3 regions of the Cytobacillus sp. FSL W8-0315 genome follow, and region 1 is predicted to be linked to each of the others. Evidence: riboswitches for the same ligand, from Rfam matches in the RefSeq annotation. Region 1 holds a riboswitch; each other region holds the start of a gene.
The links. A riboswitch is a leader RNA that binds a small molecule or an ion and turns the genes downstream of it on or off. The one in region 1 is predicted to bind S-adenosylmethionine.
Positions count from the first base shown of each region.

Region 2: another riboswitch for S-adenosylmethionine. It lies ahead of MKY20_RS19635 (O-methyltransferase); the one in region 1 lies ahead of MKY20_RS27535 (homoserine dehydrogenase).
Region 3: another riboswitch for S-adenosylmethionine. It lies ahead of MKY20_RS07065 (O-acetylhomoserine aminocarboxypropyltransferase/cysteine synthase family protein); the one in region 1 lies ahead of MKY20_RS27535 (homoserine dehydrogenase).

Region 1 covers NZ_JBBOOC010000003.1:336,426-339,704, reverse strand. Annotated here, with positions in the region: gene MKY20_RS27535 (homoserine dehydrogenase) at 323-1,537, opposite strand; SAM riboswitch class I at 1,650-1,751, opposite strand; gene MKY20_RS27530 (NUDIX hydrolase) at 1,827-2,465, opposite strand; gene MKY20_RS27525 (general stress protein) at 2,669-3,279, shown strand, end outside.
Region 2 covers NZ_JBBOOC010000001.1:3,846,433-3,849,711, forward strand. Annotated here, with positions in the region: gene pdxR (MocR-like pyridoxine biosynthesis transcription factor PdxR) at 1-602, shown strand, start outside; gene MKY20_RS19630 (PH domain-containing protein) at 637-1,020, opposite strand; gene MKY20_RS19635 (O-methyltransferase) at 1,045-1,623, opposite strand; SAM riboswitch class I at 1,729-1,835, opposite strand; gene MKY20_RS19640 (hypothetical protein) at 1,909-3,279, opposite strand, start outside.
Region 3 covers NZ_JBBOOC010000001.1:1,379,759-1,383,037, reverse strand. Annotated here, with positions in the region: gene MKY20_RS07065 (O-acetylhomoserine aminocarboxypropyltransferase/cysteine synthase family protein) at 55-1,371, opposite strand; SAM riboswitch class I at 1,524-1,625, opposite strand; gene MKY20_RS07060 (SCP2 sterol-binding domain-containing protein) at 1,677-2,015, opposite strand; gene MKY20_RS07055 (MFS transporter) at 2,217-3,279, opposite strand, start outside.

The DNA.
Region 1 (3,279 bases):
GAGCATCGCACGACCAAATGCGACAGCTTTTGGGCGGAAGTATGTTACAAAGACATTGCCACAGGACAAGAAAAGCGACGGCAGCGATACATCGCACGACCGAAAGCGCAGCTTTTGGGAGGACGTGGCGTTTTTAGTCTTTGTTCTGCTGTCGGGCCTTTATGGGCAGTGGACTCCCACTTATCCTCTTTCGATTCCTCTGAGTCTTGAAGAAGGAGGCTTACTGCCCCTTAGACTGCGATAACATCCACCATCTCTAAACATACTTCAGGAGGGGCAGCTCATAAGCTTGCCCCTCCTGTTTTTTCATTATGTTTTCAGGTTATACCGTCTGTACTTGTTTATTTTCCTTTACAGCCGGAGCATAGTCTCCAAGCACCTGATAAGCTTTCAAATCTGATGTATCTAATAATGACACAGCTTCCAATGATGCCTTAAAGATGAAGACATCTTTTGACACTTTACTGATTATTTCACATCCCTCAGGCAATCCTGCATTAGCATCACCCCAAATAATCCAAACTGGCTCGTCAAGAACAGTCCATTCCGACTTGCCTTCCTCAAAGACTGAAGGAATATCTGTTCTGCCTACATGAATCAAATCTTCAATAATTGCGCTGGCTGTCGGAAACATGCCGGCTCCAGGACCCTGCAGGCTGATATTCCCGACTATATCCGCATCAATTGAAACTGCATTTTGCACTCCTTCTACTCTGTACAAGGGATGTGCCTCCGCTGTCAGGACCGGTTTTACAGTACAGCGGATAGCATCTTTTTCCCTCTCAATCGATGCTACATGTTTAAATTTCAGTCCCAGGGAGTCAGCCATACGGATTTGTTCAATTGTAATGTCAGTAATGCCTTCTCTAACAGATGTTTCCTGCGCCGGTGCTTTCCCGAACACCAGCTCACTCAGAACAACCGCTTTGAAAAAAGCGTCATATCCCTCGATATCGTTTTTGGGATCGGCTTCTGCATATCCTTTTTCCTGAGCTATTTTCAGTGCTTCTTCAAATGATAAGTTCTCTTCGCGCATACTTGTCAAAATGAAATTGGACGTGCCATTTAATATACCTTCGATCCGTTCAATCTTGTTCGCATTCAGCAGCTGCTTGATAGTCTGAATTATTGGGATTCCGCCTCCGACTGTTGCTTCAAATCCTAATGATACATTATGTTCTTTTGCGAGCCTCGCAAGCTCACTTCCATGGAATGCAAACATCTCCTTATTTGCAGTAATGACATGGCATCCTCTCAATATTGCCTGGCGCAAATACGTATAGCCTGGCTCCCTGCCAACAATGGCATCAATTACGACATCAAGCTTGGGAAGCTCAATAATTTCTTGAAAATCATCAGTTAAAAGCACGTCATCATCAGGCACAGAATGCTTACTCACATTTTTGACAAGGATGGCGGAGACCTTCACTTCTTTCCCGAATATCGCCTGAAGCCTTCCCTGATGTTTGCTGATCGTTTCATACACTCCTTTTCCAACTGTTCCAAACCCCAATAGCCCAATCGTTAACGCTGACATTTCTCATTCCCCCTGGTTAATATTTAAAGAGCAGATACCTATAAAAACAAAAAACCCCTTCCGTCTATTACAGACAAGAAGGGGTTTGAATTTACATTCCGTTCATTCCGCCTTCTTATCTTCGGAAAATGTATTCCTCTGAATTTGGCACCGTGCATAAATGCTGGTTGCCGAGGCTTCATAGGGTCAGTCCCTCCGCCTCTCTTGATAAGAAGTTTCTAAGTATTCAATTTATATGAATCATAAACATTTATAAGGACTTCGTCAACCTTTTTTGAAATTTTTTTCTTCAACCGCTTTCATTTTCCTCGAAATCTTCAATAATGATTTCAAGAAAATGCTTAAGAATTCTGGCAGTGAGCCCCCAAATAACCTTATCCTCAAAAAAGTAAAATACTTCTTCTACTTTCCTTGTCTGCCAATTGTAATTTTCACCTCCGGCAATCAAGTCAAAAGGAAAATTTTCTTCGGGCTCTACTTTAAAATTCACGTGATACGTTTCCGGCTTTACTCTTTTTAGAAAGGAAAGAGGCACGGTAAAAACTTCTTCTACTTCGTCAGGGTTTGGCACGATCTGGTCAGGATTATGGATAATGCCTGCATAAGGGTAAATAATTTGTCCGAAGGAAATCATGTAATCCAGCGGGGACACATCTGTGATGCTGTCTTCGTTTACACCAAGTTCCTCTGAGGTCTCACGGATAGCCGTATGCTCCTCATCCCTGTCTTCCGGATCTATTCTTCCCCCGGGGAAACAGACCTCCCCAGGCTGCCTTCTCATTGTAAGTGAACGCACCTCAAAAAGGACATGTGTTTCCTTATTTATCTCAACAAGCGGAAGCAAAATAGCGAATTTCGAAAATCGCTCACTCCCTAAAATGACTGGGGTCCTGTTACTTAACCTTTTAGCCAGTTTTTCAATCTCCATATACCCCCACCTCCAGCAGAAATTCCAATTTATTGGCTACATCTTTATCATACTGTATTTACTGTGTTTTATTAATTCATACGGCTTGTACCATGTAATGATACAGGACAGTCTAACTGTCCGCCCTTCAAAAGAAAAAGAAAGTTTCTCCTCCTGCAAATCAGGGGAAATAGAAAATATAATATGACATGAGGAGTGAAAATATGAAGAAAAATATATTAATAGGCGGGTATGCTACACAGGAAGAGCTACGAGAAGCTATTGAAGGGGCAGAGTCAAACGGGTATCAGAAAGACAACCTGGTGATTGTTTCAAAAGATGGAGCGAATCTTGAAAGCTTTGCAGACAATCATGGAGTGAACTTACGAATAGTCGGATCCCAGGAGCTCGGCAATCAGCGCTTTCTTGATTCAGTGAAAGCCCTTTTTATGGGAGAAGATCCAGCCACAAGTTCAGGAATGGATCCTGATAAAAAAGATGGTATACGGTTTGATGAACATGACCTGGATAAATACGCAAGTATGGTGTTTGATGGAAAATATGTCTTAATCGCGGATTACTACGGAAACTATCCCACTACCCAGAAAGGCAATCAGAGGGTCAGTGCTGAAGACTCAGAAGGGTACCTCGAAAGCGCTTCAGCACGGGAAGTTGTCCATGAAACAGATATCAAAACACTGGCAGATAAATCCGGTAGCTCATGTGCTGCCGATAATCAGGAATTTACTCGTGTTCATGTTTCACCAAAGTCTGAAGTTGTGAAAACCAGTGCTGAATTAAACTGGGATAATCGGCTTACAAAGGAAAGGCACAA
Region 2 (3,279 bases), on a different contig from region 1:
AGGACGCTTATATTATCGAGGATGACTATGATTCTGAATTCCGCTACAAAGGGGCACCAATCCCGGCATTGTCCCATTTGGATTCAACCGGGCGGGTACTGTACTTTGGCACCTTTTCAAAAACATTGCTGCCATCACTTCGGATCAGCTATCTGATTATGCCAGTATCTCTGCAGCAAGACTTTGAAAAATTTAATGCTTACCAAAAGACGAATGTTTCAAGAATCGATCAGCAGGCTGCTGCAAAATTTATGGAAGAAGGACTTTATACATCTCATATAGCAAAAATGAGAACGTTATATCGATCCAAGCGGAGCTGTTTAATAGAAAGCCTGTCAAAACACTTAGGAGACCACTTTGACATCATTGGAGATACAGCGGGCTTGCATATCATCGTGAAATTACCCGAAGGATTGACTGAAGCGAAAGCAATTGAACTGGCAAAGTCGGCAGGTGTTGAAATCGATGCTGTTTCGCCTATGTATCAGCTGCACAAGCCAAACCATCATGTGATGATTGGATATGGCGCACCCTCGATGGACGAGATTGAGAGAGGAGTCCAGTTAATCACTAAATCATGGAAAAGTTGTCTGAGCAACTAAGCTAAGCTATAAATTCCACAATTTAAAAGGGCGTTTATCCTACGGGATAACGCTCTTTTGCCGAAGCAGCAAACATACACATCTTTTCCTTAACCGCTGCCATAAAATCAAACATATTCATCCCCTGGATTTGCTGAAATTTATACAAGTCCTGGTTATAGTACATATGAATATGCCTGCCGGTGATTCCCCTTTTTTCTTCAATGGAAGTTAAATTGATATACGCAAATTCTTCAACTAAATCCTTGGTTGTTCCTGATGCAGGAATTCCATAAAACAGCAGTCTTTTGTTTGTTGCCGCAAAGAAGCCTGGATGCGGTGCTAAACAGAAATGAGCCACTAATGAACAGCTTAGACATTCAATAATGGTTTCACCTTCATACAATACATGTTTAACCTGATTTTTAACGCTACTCATGGAACGTCCCCCCTTAATAAACTATCAAACCGCTGTCTTCACTGCCAGTATCAGCCCAGTAGACCAATCCAATTCTGTAATGTCCAGGTCAGGTCTGTCCTGCAGTGTTTTCAGGAGTTTAGTGGCTTTGATCCGAAATTCTTCAGGCAATTTCTGCTGCGGAAACACATCATGAATCACATAAAAACCGCCGATATTTAAATGATCCAGGGTTTTGTCCAGAAGCTCAAATTTCCCTGGCCACGTATCTGCAAAAATAAAATCGAACCTTTCCGACAGGTTTTGAATAAAAGCTGCTCCGTCCTCACAGCAAAATGTAATTCTGCTGTCATACCCGAGGTTTTTTTTCGCGATGGATTGAACTGTCGAATCTATGTCAACGGTCGTTAGCTTACTGCTTTCATCCATCCCATCTATGATCCAGGAAGCAGATGCCCCCGTACCTGTGCCCAGCTCCAAAAAGCTTCCTCCTGGTTTGGAGGCAGCCAGCCCCTTTAGTAAAAACCCTGTTTTTCGATCACATGATTGCCCGAAACCCAGCACATCAGAATCCTGTAATATTCTCGAATATGCTTCCGGTACCTGTATAACACTGTTTTCCATTTTGTTTTTCCTCCTCTTTCTTCGTTATTATCTAAACCGAGATCAACCTAAAAAGAACATCAAAAAAAGGCCTCTTTATAAGAGGCCTTTATTATCAAAAACGACCTCTTATCTCCCAGAGCGTCAACTCTGTTGGAATTAGCACCTTCCTGACATAATCAGGGGTTGCTGAGGCTTCGCAGGGCCAGTCCCTCCACCTCTCTGGATAAGAATTTGTATAAAATATTATTTTCAACCAAGTATTGCATATTTTTTGCAAGATGGCAATACTTTAATTCTTTTAATCTAATGAACTGCTTCCTCTCCCTGATAAATTCGAAATGCCGGTACAATCGTATCCGACACAATCTCTTTCCCTTTTTCCCGGATGAAATCCAATTTATAGTACGCATCAAACCTCTGGCTGATCTCTGTTTTTACCAACTCAGGCGGAGTAACGACGATGAATTGAAACTTCAGCTTATCAGCTACAGCGAAAATCGGGTCAAGCACATGGGCAGAAGCCGCTTGTCCGAACGGATTATCACAGACTAACGGAACCCAGCTTTGATCAGTTTCACTCTTAACCGAAAGAAGCATCATCATCATGACCATGCGGGCAGATAACTTTTGGCCGCCGCTGCCATCCGATTTAGTCTTTGAACCCTGGTTGATCGTCTGCCAGGTTGAATAATGCTCACGCTGCGGTTTTCCATACATGAAGGCATTATCAGTACGCATATTATATACCAGCAGTTCCGGGTAACGATTCCTGAGGGAGACAAATAAAATCTGCTCATCACTGATGAGCTGTTTGATTTCCTGATCCAGCTCCAGATTATGGTCATCAATCATCTCGAATCGTTTCGTAATTTTGTTAATGGCCGAAACAAAATGCTGTTTCAGTAAAGGTTCAATATCTTCCGCTTTTTTAGGCAGGATGTCTTCTTTGAGCTGGACGAGCGGGAAAGACCCTCGTTCATTCTTCAGCTTCATTTTCGCAATCATCGAGCGAATCGCTTCCGAAATACTCATCACCTTCATACTCGCACGGCTTGCCCAGAAGTTTTGCGCCTTTTCTGCCCGTTCTTTATCGCGTTCCAGCTGCTCTAAGCCGCTCTGTGAGAAGCGCTTCATGTTTTGGACAACACTTTGAATATGTGCGTAATGCCTTGTATCCATATGATCAAGCGTAGTTAAGACTTCATTCTTAAAGCGGATCTCCCAATCCTTGCCTTCAATATTGAGTTTTAAATTGCGCAGGGATTGTTCAATTTTTGCGTGCTTCTCCTGGCCTTCATCCTGGATACCCTGATGTTTTTCACTCCAGGAAATGATGCTTTGCTTTCCCTGGCTCTTTATTTTTTCAATATCTTCATCCGTAAAAGCTGCTGCTTCCTCTTTAAGGATTACGGATAGATGCAATTGATTGTTTTCAAATTCAGCAATGTTTTGCTCCGTCTCTTTTTTGCGCTCTTCCGTTTTCTTAATTTCTGCATTCGTCTGTTTGGTCTGGTCTGTAATCTCAACCGTCTTCACTTCCAGATCAAGTTCTTCCCATTCTTCAGGCTGTTTATCATGCTTGGCCACTTTTTTAACAGTCTTATCACGCTGCGCCTTCGCATGCTTTAAAGAAGTGTCAGCAACTGTTACAGTTGTTCCCTGCTCTCGCTCTTC
Region 3 (3,279 bases), on a different contig from region 1:
GTGTCAACGAAGAAATTTTAAACTTTCGGAAAAAAATGAATGGTAAATTTTCCTTTATGCTTTTGCAGAAAGTGATGTAATGCCTGCAGCTGCTTCGATCGCCTGTTCCAGATCTTCAATCAAATCTTCCGCATTCTCGATTCCGATAGAAATTCGAATTAGATCCTCCGGCACTCCCGCAGCTTTTAAACCTTCTTCATCAAGCTGCTGGTGAGTTGTACTTGCAGGGTGGATAATCAGGCTCTTTGCATCCCCGACATTTGCCACATGTGCCCAAAGCTTCAGGCTGTTTATTAGCTTGGCACCTGCTTCTCTTCCGCCAGCAATTCCAAACACAGCCACAGCTCCTGCTCCTTTCGGCATGTATTTATCCGCCAATTTTTTATCCGGATGGCTTTCATTTCCAGGATACAGGACCCAATTAACAGCTGGATGCGCCTCTAGATACTCCACTACTTTTTTCGTGTTGGCAACATGCTCTTTCATCCGTACATGCAAAGTTTCAAGCCCCAATGTGAATTGAAATGCACTTTGCGCACTCATAGCAGGCCCTAAGTCTCTCAAAAGCTGTACGCGTGCTTTGATAATATAAGCCGCCTCGCCAATTGCTTCGCTATAGACAATATCATGGTAGCTGGGATCTGGCTCTGTAAAGCCCGGGAACTTATGGGAATTCCAGTCAAATTTTCCTCCGTCTACAATAATTCCTCCCATTGTTGTTCCATTGCCGAGCAGCCATTTAGTCGCAGAGTGTATAACAATGTCAGCCCCATGTTCGATCGGCCTGCATAGATAAGGTGTAGCAAAAGTGTTATCGACAATCAGCGGCACACCATTCTCGTGTGCAATTGCTGCTACCTTTTCAATATCCAGGATTTTTAAGCTTGGGTTCCCTATCGTTTCGGCAAAGATGGCCTTTGTTTTATCTGTAATCGCGTTACGGAAATTTTCCGGCTCTTTTGGATCAACCAGTTTCACTTTAATTCCATACTTGGGAAGTGTGACTGCAAACAAATTATAAGTACCGCCATATAAATTGGACGCAGCAATAATTTCATCCCCTGCTTCAGCTATGTTTAAAATGGCAAGCGTAATGGCAGATTGTCCGCTTGCAAGAGCCAGGGCACCAACTCCTCCTTCAAGCAAGGCCACTCTTTCCTCAAATACACTTACAGTCGGATTATGTATCCTGCTATAAATATATCCTGGCTCTTTAAGAGCAAAGAGATCTGCAGCGTGATCTGTATTCTTGAACTGGTAAGCATTGTTCTGGTAAATCGGTACCGCCCTTGCGCCAGTTACAGGGTCTGGCTTCAGTCCCCCATGCACTCCAATTGTTTCAAAACGGTATTTTTTTTGTTTATCAGTCATTGCTTTCTCTCCTCTATAAAAATTTTAGTATTTCTTATCGAAAAACTAAGAAAAATGCAAGGTGCCTGGAGCTAGACAGTTATCAAATTTCAAAGAAAAAAGTCTGATATTATGAAAAAACCCTCTTCATAAGAAGAGGGTTTTATCGTCTCTTCTTATCTTCCAGAGCATCCCGCTCTGCTGGATTTAGCACCGTGTACTTTACCGGTTGCCGGGCTTCGCTGGGCCAGTCCCTCCGCCTCTCTTGATAAGAATATTCAGTTAATTGATATTAAAACGATATTATCATACTATTTAAAAAATGGTCAAGTATTGTGATATGAAATTTTCCCTAAACAGAAAAAGGATTCGAGGAGCAATTTTTTTCTGAAGGTGGTTTCCATCTTTATTTTATTTTGGAAAATAGCATCCCTTAACTTTAACTCGCCTGAAATCAGTGACAGCACAGCTTCTTCAGAGCCCGAGACCTCCACATCAAAATTACTGGTGTGACTGGCCTTCCGGATTTCCCCATTCATAATTTCCAGAGGAATGCTTATATTTCCCGCCTTAATAAGCAAAGAGAAATTTGATTTTCTTAAAAAGTATCCAAGATGACCTTTAGACTTTAATTCCCGGATAAATACATCAGGTAAATCCTTCACAGCCTCACCTCTTTTAATGGGTTTATCATCTTTAATATTCAGTAATAAATGGCTTCAATCCTTTAATTTTCTTTCGACAAAATCAGAAGATCGCTGGAGCCAGACAGTTCTCGCATTTCAAATTTATTAATTCTGGAAGAACCAGAAAGACAATACCTGTTTATTAGGCATTGTCTTTCATTTCCCGAGAAATATGTCAGATTATACTGTTTTTACGGAAGGTGATGCAGTTTTTGTCTTTTTATAGTTTTTGAAAACAAAGAAAAAATAGAGAGAGCCAATCAAATATAAAGAAGCTGTAATGGAGAATACGAGTGCATATCCCCAATAATCTCCATATCTCATGACAATTCCTGTTGAAATAGGCCCCATTACAGCCCAGCCCAGATTGAAAACCATCTGATTAACGGAGTTTGCCAGCCCTTTCATCGAATCATTTACCCTAGACATCATCAGCGACATTTGTATTGGGTTTCCAGCATTCATTAATGCCTGCCGGAACAAAAAGCCGATGGCAGCCAGCCAAAGATTCTCTGTATAAGCAGTTAAAAGCAGAAAAGGAAGTGACATGAGCTGCAGGATTACAACTGCTCTGACTTCTCCCACCTTCCTTACCACAACCGGGCCGATAATCATAGCAAAAGCTGTGGCAGCCTGCCCTAATGAAATAATAATGCCAATGGCTGAATTGGAAGCTTCAAAACGGTCTGCGAAGTATAGATTTAGATAAGGGATAACCAGTCCTGCTCCAATTCCTATCAGCAGCTGCGCAAAAGCAAACATGGCGATAATTTTGACGCCTTCATTATTAGCGGATAGGTTTTTGAACGAAAAACCTTTTATGCCTCTTACATCGTTTTTATCTTTCGGAGCTTCTGCGAAACGAAGGATGGGAACAAGGCCTGCTATGAAGAAAACACTTGCAATCAGAAGTGTAATCCGGATGCTGGTGAGCTGGTCCACAAATAAAGAAAATACATCCGTAAAGATGCCTCCGCTTAAGTTTCCGATTACATTTGCACCCGTCATAATGGCAAAATGGATGCTGAATAAATGAACCCTTTGGTCAGCCTTAGAATTCTCAGCCAGCCATGGTATGCCGGATACTTGCAGAAATGCTGTAGTCAGCCCTGTAAAAAAGGCAAATAAAATCAGGAGTTCCTGCATTTCAACCATACTTCTGAAAAGCATAGCGACACCCGTTGCAACAGCCCCGAACAGCATCGCTCTTTTTCTTCCAATTCGGTCGCTTGCGATTCCTGCC